2 regions of the Variovorax monticola genome follow, and region 1 is predicted to be linked to the other one. Evidence: predicted binding sites of a transcription regulator. Region 1 holds the regulator's gene; the other holds the start of a gene.
The links. Region 1 encodes HrcA, which represses chaperone genes, less so after heat shock. Its sites were predicted from a motif close to TTAGCACTCNNNNNNNNNGAGTGCTAA; they were not measured.
Positions count from the first base shown of each region.

Region 2: groES (co-chaperone GroES) is a predicted target of HrcA. The motif match lies at 1,428-1,454, and genes of this name have one in related genera.

Region 1 is NZ_JBPJZP010000008.1:389,133-396,500, reverse strand. Features, by position in the region: gene ACSFA5_RS28590 (RelA/SpoT family protein) at 1-1,869, shown strand, start outside; gene greB (transcription elongation factor GreB) at 1,882-2,457, opposite strand; tRNA gene ACSFA5_RS28580 (tRNA-Arg) at 2,518-2,594, opposite strand; tRNA gene ACSFA5_RS28575 (tRNA-Arg) at 2,712-2,788, opposite strand; tRNA gene ACSFA5_RS28570 (tRNA-Ile) at 2,873-2,949, opposite strand; gene hrcA (heat-inducible transcriptional repressor HrcA) at 2,981-3,988, opposite strand; gene ACSFA5_RS28560 (NAD kinase) at 4,020-4,937, shown strand; gene recN (DNA repair protein RecN) at 4,939-6,621, shown strand; gene rapZ (RNase adapter RapZ) at 6,618-7,368, shown strand, end outside.
Region 2 is NZ_JBPJZP010000004.1:166,052-173,419, reverse strand. Features, by position in the region: gene groL (chaperonin GroEL) at 1-964, opposite strand, end outside; gene groES (co-chaperone GroES) at 1,047-1,340, opposite strand; gene ACSFA5_RS15460 (GntR family transcriptional regulator) at 1,631-2,458, shown strand; gene ACSFA5_RS15455 (amino acid ABC transporter ATP-binding protein) at 2,492-3,229, opposite strand; gene ACSFA5_RS15450 (amino acid ABC transporter permease) at 3,207-3,896, opposite strand; gene ACSFA5_RS15445 (amino acid ABC transporter permease) at 3,896-4,564, opposite strand; gene ACSFA5_RS15440 (transporter substrate-binding domain-containing protein) at 4,580-5,413, opposite strand; gene ACSFA5_RS15435 ((2Fe-2S)-binding protein) at 5,620-5,946, shown strand; gene ACSFA5_RS15430 (FAD/NAD(P)-dependent oxidoreductase) at 5,939-7,368, shown strand, end outside.

The DNA.
Region 1 (7,368 bases):
AAGCTGCAGTTCAACACGCGCGAGGAAAACCAGGCCGAGTCTTTCCGCAAGATGCTGCTGGCCATGGCGCGCGATGTGCGCGTCATTTTGGTCAAGCTGGCGGACCGCACGCACAACATGCGCACGCTGGCCGACGCGCCGCGTGAAAAGTGGGCGCGCATCTCGCGCGAAACGCTCGAAATCTATGCGCCCATCGCGCACCGCCTCGGGCTGAACCAGACCTACCGCGAACTGCAGGAGCTGTCGTTCCGGCACATGAAGCCCTGGCGCTACGCCACGCTGTCCAAGGCCGTGGCCAAGGCACGCGGTCGCCGCCGCGACCTGATCCAGAAGGTGCAGCGCGAGGTCGAGACCGCCTTCGCGTCCGCCGGCATGACGCTGAGGATCGCGGGGCGCGAAAAAACGCTGTATTCGATCTACCGCAAGATGGAAGAAAAACACCTGAGCTTCGCCCAGGTGACCGACATCTACGGCTTTCGCCTGATCGTGCCGAACGTGATCGCCTGCTATACCGGCCTGGGCATCCTGCACCAGATGTACAAGCCGCTGCCGGGCAAGTTCAAGGACCACATCGCGATCGCCAAGCTCAACGGCTACCAGTCGCTGCACACCACGCTGGTGGGCCCGGCCGGCGTGAGCGTCGAGTTCCAGCTGCGAACCGAGGCGATGCACGTGGTGGCCGAATCCGGCGTGGCGGCGCACTGGCTGTACAAGGCGGCCGAACCCAATGCGGCCAGCAACGACCGGCTGGGCACCAAGTGGCTGCAGTCGCTGCTCGACATCCAGGACGAAACGCGCGACGCCGCGGAGTTCTGGGACCACGTCAAGGTCGACCTGTTTCCGGATGCGGTCTACGTGTTCACGCCGAAGAGCCAGATCATGGCGCTGCCCCGCGGTGCCACGGTGGTCGACTTCGCGTACGCCATTCACAGCAACATCGGCGACCACACGTCGGCTGCGCGCATCAACGGCGACCAGGTGCCGCTGCGCACCGAGCTCAAGAACGGCGACGTGGTCGAAGTGATCACGGCGCCGGTGTCGACGCCCAATCCGGCCTGGCTCGGGTTCGTGCGAACCGGTCGGGCGCGCTCCAAGATCCGTCATTACCTGAAGACCCTGGCACACACCGAGTCCGAAGGCCTGGGTGAAAAGCTGCTGGCCCAGGCGCTGCGCGCTGAAGGGTTGAGCAAGCTGCCGGAGAACGACGACGAACACCAGCCACTGTGGGAAAAGCTGCTGCGCTTCACCGGCAACCGCACCCGCTCCGAACTGCTGACCGACATCGGCCTTGGCAAACGCATCGCCAGCATCGTCGCGAAGCGGCTGGTCTCCATGCTCTCCGAACTGGGCGAGCGGCCCGACGCCCTGCTGCTGAGCCGCGAGCGCTTCATCTCGCACGAGACCGTGTCCCAGGGCGCTGTCACGCTCGACGGCAGCGAGAACTCATCGGTGCGTTTCGCGCTGTGCTGCCGTCCCATTCCCGGAGACCAGATCGTCGGCTACCTCGGGCATGGCGAAGGCCTGGTGGTGCACACCGACGACTGCGGCGTCGGCCAGCGGCTGCGCCACAAGGACAGCGAACGCTTCTTCGCAGTCGAGTGGGCGGACGAGCCCACGCGCCCCTTCGAAACCGGCGTGGTCATCACCGTGCGCAACGACAAGGGTGTGCTGGCGCGGGTCGCGGCCACGCTGGCCGATGCGGAAGCCGACATCACGCACGTGGAAATGGCCGACGAGACACCGCAGGATTCGACCGACCTGCGTTTCGTGATTGCCGTGCGCGACCGCGCGCACCTGGACGCCGTGCTGCGCTCAGCGCGCCGGACCGCGTCGGTGCTGACGGCGTCCCGGACTGTTCCCGCGCCCTGAGACCTGCGGTTTCTAGGCCGCGGCCGGGCGTGGCGCGGGATAACTCACTGAAAGAATTTCGATCTCGTGCGCGCCGCCCGGCGTGACGAGCTTGACCACATCGCCCTCGCGCGACTTGAGCAGCACCCGCGCGATCGGGGAAATCCAGCTGACCTGAGCGTTCGCGCTCTCCGCCTCGTCGATCCCGAGGATGGTGACACTGCGTTCCTCGCCCGTCTCGTCCACATAGCGGACCGTGGCACCGAAGAAGACCTGATCACGGCCATGGTGCACCGACGGATCGGTGATCTCGGCGACCTCGAGGCGCTTGGTGAGAAAGCGGACGCGGCGGTCGATTTCGCGCAGGCGCTTCTTCCCGTAGAGATAGTCGCCGTTCTCGGAACGGTCGCCGTTCTTGGCGGCCCAGTGCACCGTCTCGACGATTTTCGGGCGCTCCTCGTCCATCAGGTGCAGCAGTTCGTCGCGCAGTCGCGCGTAGCCGTGGGGGGTGATGTAGTTCTTGCTGCCCGCGGGCAGCGGCGGCAAAACGCCACCGGCGCCGTCATCGTCTCCGTCGGAATCCGTTTCCTTGGTGAATGCCTTGCTCAACGCAAAATCCTCCAAAAAGAAAAAAGCCCGGAAGACGAATCTTCCGGGCTTTTCATGTAGTGGTGCGGCTGGCAGGAATTGAACCCACGACCCCTTGGTTCGTAGCCAAGTACTCTATCCAACTGAGCTACAGCCGCACAGCTTGCAATTATAGCCCGCTTTTCTCGACCTTTTTGACTCTGCTTAGCCGGATACACGCAGGCTTCACAAAAGAAAAATGCCCGGGAGACGAATCTTCCGGGCATTTTCAGAGTTGGTGCGGCTGGCAGGAATTGAACCCACGACCCCTTGGTTCGTAGCCAAGTACTCTATCCAACTGAGCTACAGCCGCTAAGCCTTCGATTATATCCCGTTTCGTAGAGCATTCCCGCAGCGAAGCGGAAACGTTGCCAAAACCTGATGCAAAAAGAGGCGGTGGTAGGCCGTGATGGGCTTGAACCATCGACCAACGGATTATGAGTCCGCTGCTCTAACCAGCTGAGCTAACGGCCCACGCGGCCCGATTCTATTCGCGGCGCGCGGCCTACTTGCGATGGCTCAACGCGTTGGTCACCAGGCGCGACGTGATGTCGACGATCTGGATCATGCGTTCATAAGGCATGCGCGTCGGCCCGATCACGCCCAGCGTGCCTACGACCTGCCCGTCGACCTCGTAATTGGCGCTCACGATGGACAGCTCTTCGAACGGCACCACCTGGCTTTCGCCGCCGATGAAGATGCGCACGCCTTCGGCCTTGCTCGACACGTCGAGCAGCCGCATGAGCTGGGCCTTCTGCTCGAAAAGCTCGAAAGCGCGGCGCAGCTGGCCCATGTCGCTGGAGAAGTCGCTCACCGCGAGCAGGTTGCGCTCGCCGGAAATCACGACGTCGTCTTCCTGCGCTTCGGTCAGCACTTCGGAGCTGACCTGCACCGCCGCCTGCATCAAGGCGGCAATCTCGCCGCGCAGCGTTTCGATCTCGGACTGAAGCTTGTCGCGCACCTGCTCGATGGTCAGGCCCGCATAGTGCGCATTGATGTAATTCGAGGCTTCGACCAGTTGCGACTGCGAATAGTCGGCCTCCGGGAAGATCACCCGGTTCTGCACGTCGCCGTCGGGCGAGACGATGATCACCAGCAGCCGCTTTTCGGAAAGGCGCAGAAACTCGATCTGCTTGAACACCGAGGCACGCCGCGGCGCCATCACCACGCCCACGAACTGCGACATGTTCGACAGCAGGTTGGCTGCGTTGGCAATCACCTTCTGTGGCTGGTCGGGCGCGAGGCTCGGCGCGGTCATGTGCTCGCGCTGGGCAGTCAGCATGGTGTCGACGAACAGGCGGTAGCCGCGGTGCGTCGGGATGCGGCCCGACGAGGTGTGCGGGCTGGCAATCAGCCCCAACCCCTCGAGGTCGGACATGACGTTGCGGATGGTCGCGGGCGACAGGTCCAGCCCCGCCGAACGCGACAGCGTGCGTGACCCGACGGGTTGCCCGTCGGCAATGTAGCGCTCGACGAGCGTCTTGAGCAGCAACTTGGCACGGTCGTCCAGCATTGCAAGATTTTAGTGTTGTAATTTGTGAGATATGACCTCTCGCTTCCGTTACGTCGCCCTGATCGGCAAATACCAGGCTTCCGGCGCCCGAGCGCAGGCGGACGCCCGCGACGGGGTGATGGAAGACATTGGCACGTTCCTGGAATCGCAGGGCTGCACGGTTTTCGTCGAACGCTCGACCTGCGAAGAGGAAGATCAAGACGAAGGCGCCCCGACGCATCCGCGCTACGAAGCCCTGTCGGTCGAGGAAATCGGCCAGCGCTGCGACCTCGGCCTGGTGGTCGGCGGCGACGGCACCATGCTCGGCATCGGCCGGCAGCTCGCGAGCTACGGCATTCCTTTGATCGGCATCAACCGGGGGCGCCTCGGCTTCATCACCGACATTCCGCTGGACAACTACCAGGCCACGCTGATTCCCATGCTGGCCGGCGAATACGAGGAAGACCACCGCAGCCTGATCCACGCGCGCGTCATGCGCGACGGCGTCTCGGTGTTCGACGCGCTCGCCATGAACGACGTGGTGGTCAACCGCGGCGCCACCTCCGGCATGGTCGAGTTGCGCGTGTCCGTCGGGCGGCACTTCGTGGCCAACCAGCGCGCCGACGGGCTGATCATCGCGACGCCCACGGGCTCGACGGCCTATGCGCTGTCGGCCGGCGGCCCGCTGCTGCATCCGGCGGTGCCGGGCTGGGTGCTGGTGCCCATTGCGCCGCACACGCTGTCGAACCGCCCCGTGCTGCTGCCCGATGCAGACGAGATCGTGATCGAGCTGGTCGGCGGGCGCGACGCCAGTGCCAATTTCGACATGCAGTCGCTGGCCTCGCTCGCCATCGGCGACCGCGTGGTGGTGCGCCGCTCCGACTTCCGCGTGCGCTTCCTGCATCCGCGCGGCTGGAGCTATTTCGATACCTTGCGCAAGAAACTTCACTGGAACGAAGGGGGCTCCTGACATGGCGCTGCGACGCATCGCACTGCGCGACTTCGTGATCGTGCGATCACTCGAACTCGACCTGTCTGGCGGCTTCACGGTCTTGACCGGTGAAACCGGTGCGGGCAAATCCATCCTGATCGACGCACTGCAACTGGCGCTGGGCAACCGCGCCGACGCCGGTGCGGTGCGCGAAGGTGCCGAGCGGCTCGACGTGAGCGCGGAGTTCGACGCCGACCCGGCCATGGACACATGGCTCGACAAAGGCGGCTTCGAAGCCGGCGACGCCCTGCTGCTGCGCCGTACCGTCGATCTGCAAGGCCGCAGCCGCGGCTGGATCAACGGCAGTCCGGCCACGGCCACGCAACTTCGCGAGCTTGGCGACCACCTGCTCGACATCCACGGCCAGCACGCCTGGCAGAGCCTGACACGGCCCGAGGCCGTGCGTGGCCTGCTCGATGCCTATGCGGGCGTGCGTACCGACGCGCTCGACGCCGCATGGCACGGCTGGCGGCAGGCGCTTTCGTCGCTCCAGCACGCGCGCTCGGCGCAAGACTCGCTGCAGCGCGAACGCGAGCGGCTTCAGTGGCAGATTTCCGAAGTCGCCAAGCTCGCGCCCGGCGCCGACGAATGGGAAGAGCTGTCGACCAACCACTCGCGCATCTCCAACGCGCAGGCCTTGATCGATGCGGCCCAGGGTGCCAGCCAGGCGCTGGAAGACGACGACCACGGCGCGCTCGCCGCGCTCACGCGCGCGGCGACTCTGCTGCAGAACTGCGAACACATCGAGCCCGAGTTCCGCAACCTGGGCGAAGTGCTGGCCTCCTGCGTGGCACAGGCCTCCGACGCGGCGCATTCGCTGCACGGCTACCTGCGCGACGCCGAAGCGGACCCCCGCGGCCTGGCCGAACTGGACGAGCGCATGGGCCTGTGGATGTCGCTCGCGCGCCGGTACAAGCGCACGCCCGCCGACCTGCCGGCGCTGCTGGCCGGCTGGCAGGCCGAGCTGCAGGCGCTCGACGCACAAAGCGATCTCGAAGGCCTGGAGCGCGCCGAAGAGGCCGCGCAGCAGGTCTACATGAAGGAAGCCAAGGCCCTCGGCAAGTCGCGCAAGCAGGCTGCGCCGCGCCTCGCGCAGGCCGTGACGCAGGCCATGCAGGGCCTGGGCATGCAGGGCGGACGTTTCGAGGTCGAGCTGCAGCCGCTGGCGCAGCCGGGCCGCGCCGGCCTTGAAGAAGTGACGTTCCTCGTGGCCGGCCACACCGGCAGCACGCCGCGCGCCATCGGCAAGGTGGCCTCAGGCGGCGAACTGTCGCGCATCGCGCTGGCCATCGCCGTGACGACCAGCCAGCTCGGCGCCGCACAGACGCTGATCTTCGACGAGGTCGACGCGGGCGTCGGCGGCGCTGTCGCCGAGACGGTCGGCCGGCTCATGAAGCAGCTCGGCCGCGACCGCCAGGTGCTCGCCGTGACCCACCTGCCGCAGGTGGCCGCCTGCGCCGACCACCACCTCGTGGTCGCCAAGCGCCAGACGGCGGCCGCCGGCAAGGAGGGCCCGCGCACCGAGAGCGGCGTGTCGCGCCTCGACGACGACAACCGCGCCAGGGAAATCGCCCGCATGCTGGGCGGCGAGAAGGTCTCGCAGACCTCGCTGGCCCACGCCCGCGAGATGCTGGGCCACAAGACCTCCGTGACCGCGCCATGAACCTCGATCTCGTGCTCATCACGGGCATGTCGGGTTCCGGCAAGTCGGTGGCCCTGCATGCCATGGAAGACGCCGGCTACTACTGCGTCGACAACCTGCCGCCCGAGCTGCTGACACCCTTCATTGCCCTGCAACACGAGCAGGAAACCCCGCGCGTGGCCATTGCCATGGACGTGCGCAGCGGGGTGTCGCTGCCGATCGTTCCGCAACAGCTCGAAGCGCTGCGGCGCGACGGCGGCATTTCGCTGCGCTCGCTGTTTCTCGACGCGACCACCGACGCCCTGCTGCGCCGCTATTCGGAAACCCGCCGCCGCCACCCCCTGTCGCGCCAGGAAGGCCGCACCGACGTGCCCGAACAGCATCGCGTGCTGATGCAGGCCATCGAACTCGAGCGTGAACTGCTGGCCGACCTGCGCGACGGCGCCGACGTGATCGACACCAGCCTGATCCGGCCGGCACAGCTGCAGAGCTACATCAAGTCGTTGATCTCCGCGCCGCAGAACGCGTTGACGCTGGTCTTCGAGTCGTTCGCCTTCAAGCGCGGCGTGCCGCTGGATGCCGACTACGTGTTCGATGTGCGCATGCTGCCCAACCCGCACTACGTGCCCGCATTGCGGCCGCTCACCGGCCGCGACGAGCCGGTGATCGAGTGGCTGCGCGAGCACGACGACGTGGCGCGCATGTACGACGACATCGAGCAGTTCCTGTCTCACTGGATCGATGCGCTGGCGCGCGACCATCGCAGCT
Region 2 (7,368 bases), on a different contig from region 1:
GCTTGGCTTGACCCAGGTCGGCCAGCGTCACCTTTTCGAGCGTCAGGCCCACTTCTTCAGCGATGACCTTGCCGCCCGTCAGGATGGCGATGTCTTCCAGCATGGCCTTGCGGCGGTCGCCGAAGCCAGGAGCCTTGACAGCCACGACCTTCAGGATGCCGCGGATCGTGTTCACGACCAGCGTAGCCAGGGCTTCGCCTTCGACTTCTTCGGCAATGATCAGCAGCGGACGGCCAGCCTTGGCGACTTGCTCCAGCACCGGCAGCAGGTCACGGATGTTGCTGATCTTCTTGTCGAACAGCAGCACGAAGGGGTTGTCCAACAGCGCCGATTGCTTCTCGGGGTTGTTGATGAAGTAGGGCGACAGGTAGCCGCGGTCGAACTGCATGCCTTCGACGACGTCGAGTTCGCTGTCCAGCGACTTGCCGTCTTCCACGGTGATCACGCCTTCCTTGCCGACCTTGTCCATCGCGTCAGCGATGAGCTTGCCGATGGTTTCGTCGCTGTTGGCCGAGATGGAGCCGACTTGCGCGATTTCCTTGGAGGTGGTGGTGGGCTTGGAAGCCTTCTTCAGCTCGGCGACCAGGGCCGTGACAGCCTTGTCGATGCCGCGCTTCAGGTCCATCGGGTTCATGCCGGCAGCCACCAGCTTGAAACCTTCGCGAACGATGGCTTGTGCCAGCACGGTCGCGGTGGTGGTGCCGTCACCGGCGTTGTCCGAAGTCTTGGAGGCCACTTCCTTCACGAGCTGGGCGCCCATGTTCTGGAGCTTGTCCTTGAGTTCGATTTCCTTGGCCACGGACACACCGTCCTTGGTCACGGTGGGGGCGCCGAACGAGCGTTCGAGCACCACGTTGCGACCCTTGGGGCCCAGGGTGACCTTGACTGCGTTGGCCAGGATGTTCACACCCTCGACCATGCGTGCGCGGGCTTCACCGCCGAAGACTACGTCTTTTGCTGCCATGTTTGTTTACTCCAGAAATTGAATCTAATCAGTGGGGGACAGAGCAATCCGCGCTTCGCGTCGGCTTGGTCTGTCCCGCAAATCACTTGGCTTCGACGACTGCGAACAGGTCGTCTTCCTTCATCACGAGCAGTTCGTCGCCGTCGACCTTGACGGTCTGGCCGCTGTACTTGCCGAACAGGACGCGGTCGCCGACCTTGACGGTCAGTGCGGTCAGTTCGCCCTTGTCGGTGCGCTTGCCCGGGCCCACGGCCAGGACTTCGCCCTGATCGGGCTTTTCGGCGGCTGCGTCGGGGATGACGATGCCGGAGGCGGTCTTGGTTTCGCTGTCAACACGCTTGACGATCACGCGATCGGCCAAAGGACGAAGTTTCATTGCATCTCCTGATATGGATAAGAAACGGGTTTGTGGTCGGGCGCCGGACGAGGCCCGGGTGCCCATTCGACTGGCATCGAGTGGCTGTTAGCACTCGTCGGCAGCGAGTGCTAATGATAAGGGCATTCGGTGACGTTTCAAGGGCAGGAGGTTCGGGGCGGTGCATTCCCGGGCCGGTTGCGCGGCGCCGGACCCGCCTTTTTTTGCGGCCGACCGAAGCTCGCGGACGCTGCAATGCCTGACGTATGCTGTGGCATCGTTCGATTGCACACAGTTTGTAGACAAATCATATGAAACCCAAAGCCCCGACCAAGCCGGCGCCGCGCGCCAAGCCCGGCAAGACCGCAGCACCGGTCAAGGCCTCGGGCGCCCGCAAGCCCGGGCAGGCCATGGCCAGGACCGGGCCCCGCACGCCTGCCGGGCCCGCCGAGTCCGCGCCGGCCGATGCGGCCGATGCGTCCGGTGAAGCCTCGACGAACCTGACCGATCGGGCCTACGCCGTCGTGAGGCGGCTCATTCTGCAGCGCGAGTTGACCGGCGGCGAAGTGCTGGTGGAAGGGCGCCTGGCCGAGCGGCTGCAGATGTCGCGCACGCCCTTGCGCGAGGCCCTGCTCCGGCTCGAGGGCGAAGGCCTGCTGGTGCGTGCCAACGCGCGCTCCTATGCGGTGCGGCGCATCACCGCGTCGCATTATTTCCAGTGCCTGCAGGTGCGCGAACGGCTGGAGTCGCAGGCCGTGTCGCTCGCCATGGGGCATGTGCCCGCGGAACTGGTGCAGCGCTTGCGCAGCGACATCCTGTCGCTGGATTCGAGCCAGCAGGGCTCGAGCCACTGGCGCGCCGACGACGAGATCCACGGCCTGTTCGCGCGGGCCTCCGGCAATGCCATGCTGGCCGAGACGATCGCCCACCTGCGCGTGCTGTGCCGCCTGTTCGAGGTGGTCGACCCGTTCAACCGCATCGAGGACGACAGGGCCGAGCACCTGGCCATCCTGGACGCCTACATCGCTGGCAATGCGACAGCGGCCGAAGAGGCGGTCGTTGCCCACCTGCGCCACCTGGCGCGCTACACGCTATCGAGGCTCAGCAACGGGCTGGTCACCGACTTCCCGCCGCACTAGCAGCGCGGGCGCGCGCGGTACGCGACCACCCTTTCAGTGCCGCAGGATCTTGCCGACGAAATCGCGGGTGCGGGCCTCGCGGGGCGCGTCGAAGATCTGCCGGGGGTCGCCGACCTCGACCACGTGCCCGTCGGCCATGAAGACGACCTTGCTCGACACCTCGCGCACGAAGCCCATCTCGTGCGAGACGATGAACATCGTCATTCCCTCGGCGGCCAGGAGCCGCACTGTGTCGAGCACCTCGTTGACCAACTCGGGGTCGAGCGCGGCCGTGACCTCGTCCAGCAGCAGGATGCCCGGCTGCAGCGCCAGCGCGCGCGCGATGGCCACGCGCTGCTGCTGGCCGCCCGACAGCTGGTCGGGGTAGGACTTCAGCTTGGCCCCCATGCCCACCTTCTCGAGCAGTTGGACCGCATAGTCCTCGACCTGCTTGCGCGGACGCCCCTTGACCTTGATGGGCGCGACCGTCACGTTGTCGAGCACCGTCATGTTCTGGAACAGGTTGTACTGCTGGAACACGATGGCCATCTGCGAGCGCACGCGGCGCAGCTGCTCGCGGTCGTTGTAGTCCAGGGCCTGGCCGTCGATGCGCACCTGGCCCTCGATGGGCGGCAGCAGGCCCATCAGCACGCGCAGCAAGGTGCTCTTGCCCGAGCCCGACGGCCCGATGAGGCTGACGATCTCGCCCTTGTCCACCGACAGGTTGATGCGCTCGAGTACGGTGTGCGCGCCGTAGTTGGCCTTGAGGTCAACGATTTCGAGTTGGGGCAAGTTTTTTCTCCAGGTATTTGCCGAACCGGGCCAGCGGGTAGGACAGCATGAAATAAAGCGCCAGCACCGTGCCGTAGACCAGCGTGGCCGAGAAGCCCTTGTTGTTCATCGTCTTGCCGGCGAAGGCCAGCTCGACCACGCCGATCTGCGAGGCCAGCGCGGTGTCCTTGATGAAGAGCACGAAGAAGCCGAACACCGGCGGAAGAATGATCTTCCAGGCCTGCGGCACGATCACCAGGCGCAGCGTCTGCAGGTAGCTGAAGTTCATGGCCGCCGCCGCGTCCCACTGGTTGCGGTGCACCGACTCGAGCCCGCTGCGCACGATCTCGGCAATGAAGGCGGTGGCGATCAGGCACACGCTGATCAGGGCCACCGTGAACATGGCGAGGTCGGCGTGCAGGCCCTGGAAGATGAAGAACACCAGCATCAGCGTGACCAGGAACGGAATGCGCCTGAACAGTTCGATGAAGGCCGTGGCCGCAACGCGCAGCGGCACGCCGGCGGGCCGGTCGCCCAGCCGCACCGCCGCGAGCACGAAGCCCAGCGAGAAACCGACGATGCAGCCGATGGCGGAGAGCGCGAAGGTCACGCCCAGCGCCTTCGCGAAGAACAGCAGGTTGTAGTAGCTGAAGAAGCGAGGCAGCTCCTGCAGGATCTGGTCGAGCATCAGAACCACCTCATCTTGGCGCGGAAGAAGCGCTTGCCCACGAAGGCCAGCGACAGCGTGGCGATCAGCGTGATCACGAGGTAGAGCACCGCCGCCACGGAGAACACCTCGATCGAGCGGAAGGTCTCGGCGTTGATGTTGTAGGCCCGCCCCGTGAGTTCCTCGACGCCGAAGATGGCCGCCATCGAGGTGCCCAGGGTCATCAGGATGTACTGGTTGGACAGCGGCGGAAACAGCACCCGCACGATGTGCGGCAGGATCACGTAGCGAATGGTCTGGATGCGCGAGAAGCCCAGCGTCTCGGCGGCCTCCAGTTCGGGCAGGCGCACCGATTCGAAGCCCGCGCGCTGGATTTCGGTCAGGTACGCACCGGCATTGAGCGTCATGCCGATCAGCACCGCCTGGTAGGGCGACAGCAGGATGCCCGCGTCGGGCAGCGCGAAGAAGATGAAGAAGATCTGGATGAGCTGCGGCGTGTTGGTGAAGAACACCACGTACGCGCCGACGATGCGGCGCGCCCATCGCGGGCCGTAGGCGCGCACCGAGGCGCCGCCCAGGCCGATCAGCATGCCGAGCGCGAACGCGAGGAACGCGATCTGCAGGCTCAGCCAGGCGCCGCCGACCAGGTAGGGCAGGCGCTCCAGCACCGATGAATAGTCGAACTGCATGCGCCCCCTGCGTCCTTACTTGTAGCTTGGCGCGGTGCGCGGGTCGTGCAGCATCGGGCCGCCGAACCACTTCTTCCAGCGTTCGTCCACATAGCCGCTCTTGTGCATTTCCTTGATGGCGCCGGTGAGCTTCTCGCGCAGCGCGTCGTTGCCCTTCTGCACGCCGATGCCGCAGAAGTAGACCTCGATGGGTGCGTCCACGATGCGCCAGTCGATCTTGTGCCTGGCGGTGTGCTCGGTCATGAAGTCCATCACGTCGATCATCGCGTCGGCGCGGCCCTGGGCGATGGCACGCACCGCGTCGGGGTAGTTGTCCAGCAGCAGCAACTGCGCCTTGGGCAGCTTTTCCTGCACCAGCTTCACGGGCGTGGCGCCGCGCACCTCGACCAGCCTGACCGCCGGATCGTTGAGCTCCATCCAGTCCTTGTAGGGCTTGGCCTTGGTGGTCAGCACGCCCAGCACCTCGGTGTGCAGCGGCACGGTGAAGTCGATCACCTTCTGACGCTCGGCCGTGATGGTCATGGCGCCGAGCACGGCGTCGATCTTGCCGCTGCTCACGAAGGGAATGCGGTCGGGCGAGCCGACCTGCACGATTTCGGTCTTGACGCCCAGCAGCTCGCCGAGCTTGCGCGCGATGTCGACGTCGAAGCCGTCGATCTCGTTCTTGTCGTTGAAGATGCCCAGCGGCGGAAGGGTCGGATTGACGCCGACCACCAGTTTCTTGCTGGCCACGATTTCATCGAGCGTGCGGGCCGAACTGGCCATCGGCAGGCCCATCAGGGCCGACCCCAGCGCGAGCGAACCGGCCACCAGGAAGGTGCGGCGAACGGCGTTCCTTGTTTGCTTCATCGAGAAAGACTCCTAGAGGTTGAAGGTTGATCCGGAGCCGCCGAAGCGCTCCGTATTGCCGGGTGGACGGATGCAAGACGAATGCCAGATGGCGTGTTGTCTGCAAAAAATATAAGATTTATATATTGAATGTATACAATAAAATTCCATCGGTCCAGTCCGGGTTTTCGCTTCGGGTTCGCCTGTTCATCCGGCCACTTCCTTTCATGACGAAAAGCTCAACTTCTGCAATGCCCTCGCTGCGCGACGAGCGGGCGGTGCGGCGCGGGCCCGCGGTGCACTTCATGGCCGACGGCTGCTTGGTCGACGCCTTCGAAGGCGAAAGCGTCGCGGCGGCGCTGCTGGCTGCGGGGCGGCGCGAACTGCGGCGCAGCCCGCGCAACGGTGCGCCGCGCGGCATGTTCTGCCTCATGGGCTCCTGCCAGGAATGCCTGGTGTGGGTCGGCGAACGCAAGCTGCCGGCCTGCCAGGTGCCGGTGGCGGCGGGCCTGGCCATCGAATCCCTCGGCTTCCGGGAGCAGCGCCTTGGCTGAAGCGCTCCCTTCGCCCGTCGACCTGCTGGTGATCGGTGCAGGTCCGGCCGGTGCGCGCGCTGCCTTGCGCGCGCAAGCCTGCGGCCTCGACGTGCTGCTGGTCGACGAGAACCCGGACGCGGGTGGCCAGGTGTGGCGTGCGCTGCCGCCGGGCTTCACGCGGGCCGCCGGCGTCCGGCCGTCGGACGAGGCCATGCAGGGCGACGCCCTGCGCGCCGAGCTGCGCCGCGCGGGCGTGCGTTGCCTGTTCGGCCACAAGGTATGGAACGTGGGCAGCAGCCTGCGCACCGACCTCATCGGCCCCGGCGGCGTGGTGAGCTGGCAGCCGCGCGCCCTGCTGGTGGCGACCGGCACCATCGAGCGGGTCGTGCCCTTCGCCGGGTGGACCGAGCCCGGTGTGATCGGCCTGGCCGCGGCCACCCTCCTTCTCAAGTCGCAGAACATGCTGCCCGGCCGGCGCACGGTGGTCGCCGGCAGCGGCCCGCTGCTGCTGGCCGTGGCGAGCGGCATCCTCAAGGTCGGCGGCGAGGTCGCCGCGGTGCTGGACCTCGCGAGCCGGGCGGACTGGCTGCGAACCTTGCCTTCGCTGGCCGGTCGGCCCGATCTGCTGTGGCAGGGGCTGCAATGGCAGGCGCGCCTGCGCATGGCCGGGGTGCCGATGCGCTATCGCCACGGTATCGCGTCGGTCGAGGCGCTCGGCGATGGGTTTCGGGTTCGCGTGCAGCAGGTCGACGCTACCGGTGCGCCGGTGCCGGGCGCCGCGCATTCGGTCATCGAGGCCGACAGCGTCGCGGTGGGGCACGGCCTGGTGCCCGGCACCGACGTCACCCGGCTGCTGCGCGCGCGCCATCGCTACGACGCGGCGCGCGGCGGCTGGATCGCGCACGCCGACGACGAGGGCCGCACCTCCGTCGCCGGCCTGTACGTCGCCGGTGACGGGGCGGGCATTGCCGGTGCCGCCGCGGCCGGCGCCCAGGGCGAGCTTGCGGCCGTGGCCTGCGCCCGTGACCTGGGGCTGCTGGCGCCCGGCGCGCATGCGGCGCTGCGCGATCGCCTGCTCGCGCAGTGGCGCAAGCCCGCGCGCTTCGGGCGCGCGATGGCGGGCCTGATGGCCTTGCGCGAAGGCAGCCTCGCGGGCATCGCGCCCGACACGGTGGTCTGCCGCTGCGAGGACGTGACCCGCGGCGAGATCGACGCCGCCGCGCGCGACGGGGCGCGCGACATGAACCAGCTCAAGGCCTGGACGCGCTGCGGCATGGGCCCCTGCCAGGGGCGCACCTGCGGCGACGTCGCGGGCGCATTGCTCGCGGCCCACGTGGGCAGCCGCGAAGCCGCGGGCTGCTTCACCGGCCGGGCGCCGTTGCGGCCGGTCTCGCTCGCCGAGGTGGCCGGCGACTACACCTACGCCGACATTCCCATTCC